DNA from 3 places in the Spartinivicinus ruber genome. Region 1 is predicted to be linked to each of the others. Evidence: predicted binding sites of a transcription regulator. Region 1 holds the regulator's gene; each other region holds the start of a gene.

The links. Region 1 encodes PhoB, which activates phosphate uptake and scavenging genes when phosphate is short. Its sites were predicted from a motif close to TGTCATANNNNTGTCANA; they were not measured.
Region 2: a site for PhoB is predicted at 2,232-2,249, ahead of G4Y78_RS01645 (alkaline phosphatase). Genes of this name have one in related genera too.
Region 3: a site for PhoB is predicted at 2,197-2,214, ahead of G4Y78_RS00720 (PA3496 family putative envelope integrity protein). Genes of this name have one in related genera too.

Annotation. Positions count from the first base shown of each region.
Region 1 covers NZ_CP048878.1:5,933,937-5,938,185, forward strand. The annotation lists gene G4Y78_RS26720 (rubredoxin) at 67-234, opposite strand; gene G4Y78_RS26725 (chorismate--pyruvate lyase family protein) at 410-1,015, shown strand; gene ubiA (4-hydroxybenzoate octaprenyltransferase) at 1,044-1,919, shown strand; gene phoB (phosphate regulon transcriptional regulator PhoB) at 2,095-2,784, shown strand; gene phoR (phosphate regulon sensor histidine kinase PhoR) at 2,787-4,112, shown strand; gene G4Y78_RS26745 (response regulator) at 4,154-4,249, opposite strand, start outside.
Region 2 covers NZ_CP048878.1:353,425-357,673, forward strand. The annotation lists gene G4Y78_RS01620 (rhodanese-like domain-containing protein) at 1-76, shown strand, start outside; gene grxC (glutaredoxin 3) at 120-380, shown strand; gene secB (protein-export chaperone SecB) at 560-1,048, shown strand; gene trmL (tRNA (uridine(34)/cytosine(34)/5-carboxymethylaminomethyluridine(34)-2'-O)-methyltransferase TrmL) at 1,123-1,590, opposite strand; gene G4Y78_RS01640 (GNAT family N-acetyltransferase) at 1,629-2,198, opposite strand; gene G4Y78_RS01645 (alkaline phosphatase) at 2,354-3,916, shown strand.
Region 3 covers NZ_CP048878.1:136,311-140,559, reverse strand. The annotation lists gene uvrD (DNA helicase II) at 1-742, opposite strand, end outside; gene hexR (transcriptional regulator HexR) at 930-1,790, shown strand; gene G4Y78_RS00720 (PA3496 family putative envelope integrity protein) at 2,254-2,442, shown strand; gene G4Y78_RS00715 (DUF4123 domain-containing protein) at 2,614-3,501, opposite strand; gene G4Y78_RS00710 (SufS family cysteine desulfurase) at 3,954-4,249, shown strand, end outside.

The DNA of each region.
Region 1 (4,249 bases):
ACCTGGCGAAATGGAAGTTTTTGATTACATTTAGTTAACAACTACATGCATTAATACAATCCAAGCTCAACCAATTGCAATCATTTCAAAGTCCAACTTGCTTACTCCACAGTCTGGGCATAACCAGTCTTCTGGTACATCTTCCCAACGAGTACCAGGTGCAATGCCTTCTTCTGGCCAGCCTTCGACCTCATCATAAATAAACCCGCAAACCACACATTGCCATTTTTTCATGTCAGGCTCCTCACTTATCTCATCATTCAGGCGACTGAATCAGCTGTACTTCGCTTCAGAGCATCTCTCATAACTGTTTATGAGAGGTATCCTTCTATTCAAAACTTGCAACTGATAGCAAGATATCGCATTCTGCGCGCCAGACAACTAAACAGTATTAAGTAAAAACTTCATTGTGAGCGCATTATCCATTTTTGAAGCTGCCCAGTGGCAACGCCATCTTAACATACCTTCGCCCTGGCAAAACTGGCTAACTTTCACTGGTTCCCTCTCACAACGCTTGCAGGATACCTTTGAATCCCTGTCAGTCAAGTTGATCAGCCAGTGTTGGCAGCCTGCACTACCCTCTGAACAAAAGCTGCTAGGCATCCCAAAACAGCAATCAGCTTTTATCCGTGAGGTAATCCTCTATGCCAACCAACAACCTGTGGTATATGCCCGCACCGTAATACCTGCATTTACCGGCCTGCTTAGCTGTCAGCCGCTGCTTAGCTTGGATACTGAACCATTAGGCAGACTTTTATTCAATCATGCCAGCGCTAAGCGAAACCCAAACTTTACGTTTGCTCACTTTACCCAGCAACAGTTGCAAGTCTTGCCTGCGCCCTTAACAATAACGCCTCCAGCATTAACACCGTCAAGAATTAACCAAGACTGCTGGGCCAGACAATCAGTTTTTATTGTGAATCAACGTCAGCTAGCAGTCAGCGAACTGTTTTTACCCACTATTTTTTCAATGCAGCAATCTGTAAATAAACCCTTACAACACCAGCCAATGTAAAACGAGCTTATTCATAGTGACTAACAGGATGGAACTAACAGACAGCCCTACCAACAAGCTCAATGCCCTACTTAGCATCACCCGCTTAAACCGTCCTATTGGTATTTACCTGCTGCTTTGGCCCACTTTATGGAGCCTCTGGCTTGCGGCAAATGGCTTACCAGACTGGCACTTAATTATTATCTTTTGTTTAGGTGTAACAGTGATGCGTAGTGCTGGATGTGTAATCAATGACATTGCTGACCGAGACTTTGATGGTCATGTTCAGCGCACCCAAAACAGGCCCTTGATTACTGGTGATCTAACGGTTAAAGAAGCACTATGGTGCTTTGTTGTGCTCTGTGTTGTTGCATTTGTATTAGTGCTTTTTACCAATCTGCTAACAATATTACTCAGTTTTGGAGGCTTGGCTTTAGCAGTTTGTTATCCCTTTATGAAGCGCTATACCCATTACCCCCAAATTGTATTGGGGGCAGCTTTTTCCTGGTCGATCCCTATGGCCTATACTGCTCAAACTGGTGAATTAAACCATGCTATCTGGCTGCTGTTTTTGGCTAACCTGGCCTGGACAGTTGCCTATGATACGGCTTACGCCATGGTAGATAGAGACGATGATTTAAAAATAGGCGTCAAATCTACTGCTATTTTATTTGGGAAAGCTGATAAACTTATGATTGGCTTATTACAAATAATTACTCTAGCTTTGTTAGCAGGGGTAGGCTATTTATTTCAGCGTGGTTGGCTGTTCTTTATTGGCATCGGCTTGATGGCTGGATTGTTTATCTATCAGCAGTATTTAATCAAAAATCGTGATCGGTCCCAATGCTTTAAAGCGTTTTTAAATAATCACTGGGCAGGCATGTTTGTCTTTATTGGAATAGTTTGTGATAGTGCTGTTTCTTAGTTTTGCCTTTGTAGGTAATAACTAGGAATACTTCTCACTGTGGTATTGAGCCACAGTCATAAAACTCATGGATTGGTAACACTTTCAGGGCAGAGCCACAGGAATGTCATGCAAATGTAACATTAAGTCTGTGTAATGCTCTGCTGACAACTTGAAAGCGAGAGAAGGCTTGAAAATGGTTGGCAAAAAAATACTCATAGTGGACGATGAGGCCCCCATCCGGGAAATGATTGCAGTTGCTCTCGAAATGGCTGGCTACGAATGTCTGGAAGCAGATAACACCCAAGATGCGCATAGCATAATGATCGACAAGAAGCCCGATCTAATCTTGCTTGATTGGATGCTACCAGGAACCAGTGGAATTGAATTGGCAAGGCGACTCCGTCGCGATGAAATTACTGCCAATATTCCTATCATTATGTTAACCGCTAAAGGTGAAGAAGATAATAAGATTCAAGGGCTGGAAGTAGGGGCTGATGATTACATCACCAAACCATTCTCCCCCAGAGAACTGGTTGCCCGTCTAAAAGCAGTCCTACGACGCTCCGGTGCTCAAGAGCCACAGGAACCCATTCGGGTTGAAGGGCTAGAGCTGGACCCAATTAGCCATCGCGTTAGTATCAATGGCAAACCGACTGAAATGGGCCCTACTGAGTATCGCTTATTGCAGTTCTTTATGACTCATCAAGAGCGAGCGTACACCCGAGGCCAGTTACTGGACCAGGTTTGGGGTGGCAATGTGTATGTTGAAGAGCGTACCGTTGATGTTCATATTCGGCGGCTACGCAAAGCATTAGGCACAGGCCATGACCGTTTTATCCAAACCGTTAGAGGCACTGGTTACAGGTTTTCAACTAAGGCTTAACCGTGAAGGCTAATTGGCAGGGCGAAATTATTCAGCGGCTCGCTATTACTGTTTCAGTCAGCGTATTGTTTGGAGTAGTTATTGGAGAAGTAGCCTGGGTTTTAGCAATCGTTTTAGCTGGATACCTAAGCTGGACGCTATTACAGGTGTTTCGCCTCAGCCATTGGCTCCAGGAGAGTGAACATAATCACCTGGAACCACCTGAAAGTCGCGGCATTTGGGGAGATATCTTCGATGCTATCTACCGACTGCAACGCCGTGACCAAAAAGCCCGAGCCCGCCTCCAGGCAGTAATTGATCGGGTGCAAGAATCCACAGCCGCTTTAAATGACGCAGTCATTATGGTCGACAACCAGGGCAATCTGGAGTGGTGGAATAAAGCAGCAGAAGCCATGCTTGGCTTTAAAAGCCCTATTGACCAGGGCCAGCTCATTACAAACCTGATCAGAGACCCAGCTTTTACTAAATACTTCGATAAAAAAGACTACCAAGAAGCCCTTGAAGTCTCTTCTCCCATCAATGATCAGCTCATCCTACAGTTCAACATTACTCTGTTTGGTCGCAATGACCGCCTGCTACTGGTCAGAGACATCACCCGGTTACATAACCTGGAACAAATGCGCAAAGACTTTGTGGCCAATGTTTCCCATGAGCTAAGAACACCCCTGACAGTAATAAGAGGTTATCTGGAAACATTACTGGATAACGCTAATATTTTGCCTGAGCGCTGGATTCGGGCTTTACAACAAATGCAGCAGCAATCCGATCGGATGGAAAATCTGGTTAGCGATCTACTACTGCTATCAAGACTAGAGACCAGTGACCGGCAAACTGATTTGAAGCCACTGTATTTACATAAAGTCCTGTTCAATATTGTTAATGATGCAAAAGCATTGAGCGGGGATCGCTGTCACCATATTCAGCTGGTTTGCCCAGAAGAAGCGAAGCTGTTCGGGCACGACCGGGAGTTGCATAGCGCCATTTCCAATCTGATTTTTAACAGCGTTAAATACACCCCCGCTGAAGGACAAATTGATGTGCATTGGTGGGAAGATGAGAGTGGTGGACACTTATCAGTAATGGATGACGGAGTTGGGATAGATCCAAAACATATCCCTCGCCTTACCGAACGATTCTATCGAGCAGATCCTAGTCGCTCAATCAATACAGGGGGAACCGGGCTGGGCTTAGCCATCGTGAAGCATGTATTGATACGCCACAATGCCCGGTTAGAAATACAAAGTGAGTTAGGTAAAGGCAGCTGCTTTATCTGCCACTTCCCACCCTCAATGATCGCCAGTGAAAACAGCCCAGAATTGGTGGAATAAAACCTAAAAAGAAGTTCACCGTACCTAAAGCGAAGGGAGTATCACCAGTATTTTTTTCCAGACCCAGTGGCAATAAACTTCGATAAATACTCAAATTTTTGCGGATCTTCATCAACAAACACCACAGAAATCACAAT
Region 2 (4,249 bases), 780 kb from region 1:
GGGCTTTGAGCAAGTAATGAGGCTGCAAGGTGGCATGCAAACCTGGACCAGTGAAAACTTGCCGGTGATTAAGTGACTTTTTATTGGCCAGTAATGATTGCTGAGGAAGTTATAGAGAAATGAGTGGCATAACTATTTACAGCTCAGCTTATTGTCCCTTTTGTATCCGAGCAGTGCGCCTGCTGGATAGCAAACAGGTTCCTTATCAACTGATTAGTGTGGATGGTAAGCCCGCAGTACGTAGAGTGATGGCTGAAAAGGCGGGGCGTACCTCTGTGCCGCAAATTTGGATTGGTGAGCGGCATGTGGGCGGTTGTGATGAGCTTTACGCTTTAGAGAGAGCAGGTAAACTTGACCCGCTGATCGCTGAATACCAGTAATCAAATCCACAAGCATAGCAGACAGCGAGAGTCGTCTTTATTTTGCGACACAAACACAGAATAGTGCTATGGTTGCTGTCACAGGCCAACGTGGTGATGAATGACGAAGTGCGTCAGCTGAGTTAGTATTGCTGGCACGCTTACGATATTAAACAGAAATTAACTAAGGAATTACATAAATGGCTGAAAACCAACAAAATCAGGCCGCTGGCGAAGAAAATCAACCTCAGTTTGCATTACAGCGGATCTATGTGAAGGACCTTTCATTTGAGTCGCCCAAGGCACCTGAGATTTTCACTAAAGAATGGCAGCCACAGGTTAATTTGGATCTGAACACGCAAAATACCCAGCTTGAAGATGGTGTGTTTGAAGTTGTGTTATCCCTAACAGTTACTGTTACTAATAATGAAGAGACTGCATTTGTTGTTGAAGTTCAGCAGTCAGGGGTGTTCTTGATCAGAGGATTAGATGATGCTTCATTGCATCAAACACTAGGTGCTTTTTGCCCTAATATTCTATTTCCTTATGCTCGCGAGTGCATCGATAGCTTGGTATTACGCGGTAGTTTCCCTCCAATTATGTTAGCGCCAGTTAATTTTGATGCGTTGTATGCTCAAGCACTACAGCAGCGTGAGCAAGAGCAACAGCAGCCAGAAACTATTCAATAAGCTTGATACCTACGGGGTAATCTAGCTATTTAATTAAACAATAAAGGGGCATTAATTAGCCCCTCTATTACGTCTTACTCCCCACCTTTAAAACCCAGTTGTCGCCAACTCTCATAAACCATCACTGAAACACAGTTAGATAAATTCATACTACGACTGTTGGGCTTCATGGGTAGCCTTACAATGTGCTCAGGTTTAACCTCATTTTGCAAAACATTATTAGGTAGTCCTCGGGTTTCTGGGCCAAATAATAGTGCATCATTAGGTTCATACTGAACATCAGTGTGGAGAGTAGAGCCTTTGGTACTAATAGCAAACAAGCGATTGACATTGACTGACTGGCAAAAGCCTGCAAGTGACTTATGCACTGCTAGTTTGGCAAACTCGGAATAATCCAAACCCGCACGACGCAATTTTTTATCATCTAAGTCAAAGCCTAATGGCTCTATTAAATGCAACTGATAGCCAGTGTTTGCACATAACCGGATAATATTGCCAGTATTGGGTGGTATTTCTGGCTCAAAAAGCACAATATGCAGCATAAAGGTTAATACTCAAAGCTAGATTTTATACAGTACTATTATACTGCTTCTGCTTTAGGATGCAGCACTAACGTGTCAGGAAATAAGCCAAACATATACGAATCCCGGGGTTTGTCTTCTATTCTACTGCGATGCCGAAGCTTACCTTCAAATTGCCCACCAACTTTTTTAGCTGTATTAATACTTGCATGATTATCAGTATCGACCACAATTTCTACTCGAATTAAATTAAGCGCTTCAAAACAAAACTGAGCAGCTGCAGTAATTATTTCAGATGCATAACCTTGTTTCAGACAACTGGCATTCACCCAATAGCTAAGATTGGTAAAGCCATGGGGGAAGTTAATGCCACTTATTCTAGTTTCACCAATATATTCTTGGGTCTTTTTATTGATAAAAGCAAAGTTGAACTCGGTATTAAGTGTTTGTTGATTCATGCAGTGTTCAATCCACTCTTTATTGGTGACTGCAGAATAGTCAGGATTACACCAATATAACCATTTACCAACAAGAGGTGCCGATTGCTGGATAGCAGCTAGCCGTTGGTCAACTAATGATAAGTTGAGTGGCACTCCTTTCAGGCGTTTGGTATTAAGCTGTTTAAACATATAAATTTGCTTTACACTTCTTGTTAAAAAAGCGGTCATTTTACTGACATATAGAAGTGGCTCAATATCAACAATAATAATTAAATTTAATAGAACGGTCGTAATAAATAAATTCAGTTTAAATTACTGGTGTCATAATGGTTAAGGAAAATATCATGCAACTAACAGTGAAAAGGATTGCTGGTAAGTGCTTGCTAATTATCTGGTGTTGTTTACCAAAAGTCTCTATAGCTCAGCAAGAAAGCTCGGATACCTGGTATGAAGCAGGCCAGCAAGCAGTAGCAGCAGCGATCAGGCAGCAGTCAAATACTGCACTGGCACGTAATGTTATTTTGTTTGTTGGTGATGGTATGGGAGTATCCACAGTGACTGCGGCCAGAATTTTAGATGGCCAATTAAAAGAGAAAGCGGGAGAAGAAAACCTTCTAGCGTTTGAGAAACTCCCTTATGTGGGGTTGTCAAAAACCTATAACACTAACCAGCAAACAGCAGATTCCGCTGGAACGATGACGGCCATGGTAACAGGGGTAAAAACCTTGGCTGGGGTTATCTCTGTTGGTCAGCAAGCAATTCGAGGAGACTGTGAAACTTCGAAGCAACACAAAGTAATGACATTACTGGAGCAGGCCGAAGAGGCTGAAATGTCAACAGGTGTTGTGACTACTGCGCGAATTACTCATGCAACACCTGCTGCTACTTATGCTCATACCCCTGAACGAAATTGGGAAGATGACAAAGACTTACCTACTGCAGCAAAGCGAGCTGGCTGTAAAGATATAGCAAGGCAGTTAGTTGAGTTTTCCTATGGTGATGGTTTGGAAGTAGCGCTGGGTGGTGGTCGTAGGAGTTTTTTGCCTGATAACCAAGCTGATCCAGAAGAACCAAATAAAACCGGTACAAGGGGGGATGGACGTAATTTAGTAAATGAATGGCTAACCCAATATGACAAGTCTCAATTTGTTTGGAATGCAAAACAGTTTAAAGCTGTTAAAGCAGAAAATGTTGATCATTTATTAGGACTTTTTAATCGCTCTCATATGGCTTTTGAAGCTGATAGAAGTGATGATAAAGGTGGGGAACCTTCATTATCAGAAATGACCTCTAAGGCAATTAAAGTTTTAGAAAAAAATGAAAATGGTTTTTTTCTGATGGTTGAAGGAGGACGAATTGATCATGGTCATCATGCGGGGAATGCTTACCTAGCCCTGCATGATACGGTTGAGTTTGCCAATGCAGTAGCAACAGCAAGAAAAATGACTGATTCGCGAGAGACGTTGATTATAGTAACAGCGGACCACAGTCATGTATTTACTATGGGAGGATATCCTACACGTGGTAACCCAATATTGGGTAAAGTGGTTGGCAATAACAGCAAAGGGCAACCAAATACGAAGCCCACGCTGGCAGCGGATGGTATGCCCTACACAACACTTGGTTACTATAGTGGGCTTGGCGCTATACATGACCAATCTGGTAGACGCCAGGTAGGTCGACTTAATATTACTGATATTAGTACTAATGCTAAAAACTATTTTCAAGAGGCATTAGTACCAATGTCGGCAGAAACCCATGGGGGGGAAGATGTGGCGATTTATGCTTCAGGTCCATGGGCGTTTTTATTTCATGGGGTTCATGAGCAAAATTATATTTACCATGTAATGGCGCATGCAGCGAAGTTAAGTGGCCATCGGTCAAGTCAGCAACAACAGGCTCGATAAACTTATATTTTTCGTGAATTATTTTTAGGATTTATTACCGTCGTTCTTGACTGCTGAGGATTGGTGAAAATGCAGTTAATCCATGGTGGTATGGATACCACTAATTAGAGTAATTGCCAAAGAACAATTAACTGTCATCCCAGTGATTTAGTTTACTAAGCGTCCAGTAGCGTCTTTAAATAAATTAAGGCAGCTACTGCAAATCATACAGTCGTAGGCTAGCAATAACTTATCCTTCGCTGTGAGTATATACCGATTGATTTTTAGTCCCCTCCCTCTGGGGGAGGGTGTGTAGCTGGTTAATTTTTAAATATTACAAAAACATTTTTTTGG
Region 3 (4,249 bases), 560 kb from region 1:
CACCCACGACCATAACTGGGATTTGATTCCCAGATAATACTCTTAGCCAAGCATATTGAATGGTGTTAGTGTCTTGAAACTCATCTACGAGCAAATAACGAAAGCGCTGCTGGTAATGTTTTAAGATCTCTGGCTTGTTTAGCCAAATTTCGTGAGCTCGCAGTAATAATTCAGCAAAATCCACCATACCTGATAGTTTACAGGCCTCTTCGTAAGCCTGATAAACTTTCAACATGGTGACATCAAACTGGTCACCGTAGGCTTCAATGTTTTGTGGACGACGCCCTTCATCCTTCTGGCTGTTGATATACCACTGAGCTTGTTTAGGGGGCCATTTTGCTTCATCTAAATTCAAGCCCTTCATAATGCGTTTTATTAAGCGCAGCTGATCATCAGCATCTAATATCTGAAAGTTTTCAGAAAGCCCTGCATCACGCCAATGCAGTCTCAATAAGCGATGAGCTAAACCATGAAAGGTGCCCACCCACATGCCTCGAGTATTCACCCCCAATAATGATTCGATTCTGTGGCGCATTTCTGCAGCTGCTTTATTGGTAAAGGTGACTGCCATAATCGCATGAGGTGAAATGCCTTCAGCCTGAATCAGCCAGGCAATCCGATGAACCAACACACGGGTTTTACCACTCCCGGCACCGGCTAATACCAAGCAATTTCCAATCGGCGAAGCAACTACTTCACGTTGAGCAGCATTGAGAGAGTCTAAAGTTTGGGATACATCCATAATGACTTGTAATAAGCTTGTAAATTGATCGGAAATCGCACAGCGTTCGTCTTATAAGGCCACATTAGTTTAGCGGCCTGTTACCTTGGCTGGCAATGACACAAGCTATTAATACTTATTTCCATATAGTTTGTATGCATTTTTTGTAGTATAACTACAAAAAGGCCCAGCAAAGATTCACCCCTACATGGTTTCTATTCAGCTATTACAACAAATCCAGCAGTGTTATAGCCAACTTCGTCGCTCTGAGCAAAAAGTGGCAGACTTTGTATTGCATAGCCCCGTACGCGTAATGCATATCAGTATTGCTGACCTAGCAACTGCAGCAGAAGTCAGTGAACCAACCGTTTTAAGGTTTTGCCGGGCTGTGGGTTGTAGTGGCTTTCAGGACTTCAAACTACAGCTGGCACAGTGCCTTGCCTCTGGTAGCAACTTTGGCCAGTTTGCAATCAATCAAGATGACTCTCCTGCCGACTACAAGTCAAAAATTATTGACTCAACCATTAGCACGCTTTCAAGTGTTCGCGATAGCTTAGATGATTTGGTTCTAGAGCAGGCCATTACCGCTTTATCTGTGGCAAAGCGTGTAGAGTTCTACGGTTTTGGAGCCTCCGGTGCAGTAGCCATAGATGCTCAGCATAAGTTCTTTCGCTTGCAGCTATCAGCCGCAGCTTACTCAGACCCCCATATGCAGTCCATGTCTGCCGCTACGTTGACTCCAGATGACTGCGTGGTGGCTATATCCCAAACTGGTCGTACCCGAGAACTGATTCATACAATTCAACTCGTCAGCCAGCAGCAGGCAAAAGTTATTGCTATTTGCCCCAAACAAAGTCCATTAGCCAAACTGTGCGATTTTGCTTTACATGTTGAAGCAATAGAAGACACTGATGTTTATACTCCACTAACTTCAAGAATTGCTCATTTGGTAGTGATTGATATTCTAGCCATGGGAGTAGCAATGTCTCGTGGGCCAGAGTTGGCTGCACATCTCAAGACAGTTAAGAATAACTTACGCAGCCTACGAATTTCCCCACCAAAAACTTAAGGGCAACTCAAACTTTATATATACAAGTCCCCTGGTAGCACATAATAAATAATAACTAGTAAATTATTTTCATTTTAACTGGGTTGGTAATTTGAAAATGTTATTAAAAAGTTATTAACGAAGGGCTGCTCTGCTGTTACATTGACCTAAGGAAAAGTCGCTGATTAGAGAAATACCTTTTTCGTGAAAAGCAGCACTTTTCTGGGTAGGCGACCAGCTTCTTGGAAGCTGTTTCACAGCCCTGAATAGCTGGTAGCCTTGTAAAAAAACATACTACTAATCCCTTAACTTAGGTACTAAAACATAAGACTCTTAAGTAAATCTAAAACTTAGAGTTCATAATAAATTTGAAGGCAGTTGAAGTTTAAATAACCAAAATAGCATTACCATAAAACATTAATCATACTGTCATAAAGCTATTGCATCTTAACCAACTACTAACACCAGAAAGGGATGCGGCACTATGCAAATACAAGTACCCGAGCAAACTAATCAGCCCATTTACATCTCTTCTTCAAGCAACTCAACATCGAGTAGCAACCGAGAAAAGTCTTCTCAGCGTTCTCTTGAGGCAAGGCGTGCTATTGAGGACTATTTTGAGAATAAACGCTTAAACCATTTGATAGGCGAGGATTACTGGGAGGATGACTAACCTGAATATTTCACCAAACTACAGAAATATTCAGGTTAATCAATCAAGGCTTATAACATTAACTAATCTTGGTAATTTATTAATAAGCAGCCTCTGGAGCAGAATACCACAGAGGCTGTTTAAGAGTTTTGTTAATTAGATTTTGTAGTTTGACTACCTAATCCCTTCAGGTTAAGCACAAATTTTTCGAGCCTGATAGTTCTGCAGCAAGTTAGTAATTTCTCGAGCTGATATATAAGTTGCCATTTGTGCTTTATTCAAAGCCGATTCAATAATGGAGTATTCTTGTGTAACCGGTGATAACAACTGACACAAGTTTCCTACTACTGGCTGCTTTTCTTTACCTACAACAACTGACATATCTTCATGTTGCTTCAAATTTTGTTTGGCTAGTAACAACAACTCGGCATATACATCGGATGTTATTAGCTCAGCATTTTGAAGTTTTAAATAATCTACTACAGCAAATGGCATACTCAGTTCAACCAACCTCTCCAGCTGACGCTCCGTTAATGTAAAAGTTAACTTTTTATTAACAAAATGATAACAACTGGCTTGCTCATTCTCGATTTGGCACACGGCTCTACTGCATAAATCAACATAAATACAAATACTTGCAGGACCTAACAAGCTTGCAAACGTTTGCTTATTACAAACCAAGTTTAAGCCTGAAATCACTCTGGGGTCATATAGCTTAAAATGCGCCCAGTGCTGATTAGGTAAATTTATTTCCAATGCTGCTTTAAAGTGACTATAAAGCTGAGCATGCTCACAATGGCTAATAATGAAGATACCCACTGGTAAATCCATTGATTGTTGTAGCAGCCACTCAAACAACGGTGAGCCAATATTCACTTTAATTAAATAAGGTGCTACATCACACAGCTCTTCCTCTGGCGTCCCCCTGAATAATGAATCACATTGTGGATTATCCTCTAGCTCCCAAATTCGCTCTGGTAACTCTGGCAAACTGGCTGAGTCAATAATAAAGTACAGCCCTGCATGGTTGTGCTTTTCGAGTGCAACCTTGATTTGCTGTCTATACTCGTCAAGCAACATACTCCCTCCTTTGCTAGAAACAGCCTGAAGTATGGTAAAAATCCAAACTGCTTCTTATGCCCCGATTTAATTATTGCTAAAAGCCATTGCAGATGGCTAAGTTATAACCTGTTATTGCTTTTATTACTGAAATTCTCTCATCTACTTAGTTACTTAAGCTTTTAACGCCTGCTGTTCAATTATCAACCAAAATAGATTACAAGAATAATACTACGAGACTATTATCATTAGTATTTATAGTATGATCTAAATTTACCCTCTTCACAGCCCCTGACTGCAATCCATGTATCTACACATACAAGAGACTATATAATAGTTGAATGTTTATATAACTAAAAGCTATTACACTGTTTGCGCTTACACTTCTTTACTTTGAAATAAAGACGACAATAGCAAAACCGCTATATCGAAAACAGTTTTTCAGTCATGATATTGAGTAATATCTTTTATGAATGCAGGTCAACTTTGTTGGTAACCAAGCTGTAATGACTTCCCTATTTAATGTAAAAGCACTGCGCACGTTATTTCCTATTTTACAAACAACAGTTAATAGCCAACCATTGGTGTATTTTGATAACGCCGCTACTACTCAAAAACCACTCAGTGTTATTCAGGCCATTAGCAACTACTACCAACACTGTAATGCTAATGTCCACAGAGCTTCTCATTACCTCAGCACTGAAGCCACGATAGGATTTGAAGCTGCACGGAAAACTGTTCAACAGTTTATTAATGCAAGTTCGTCAAC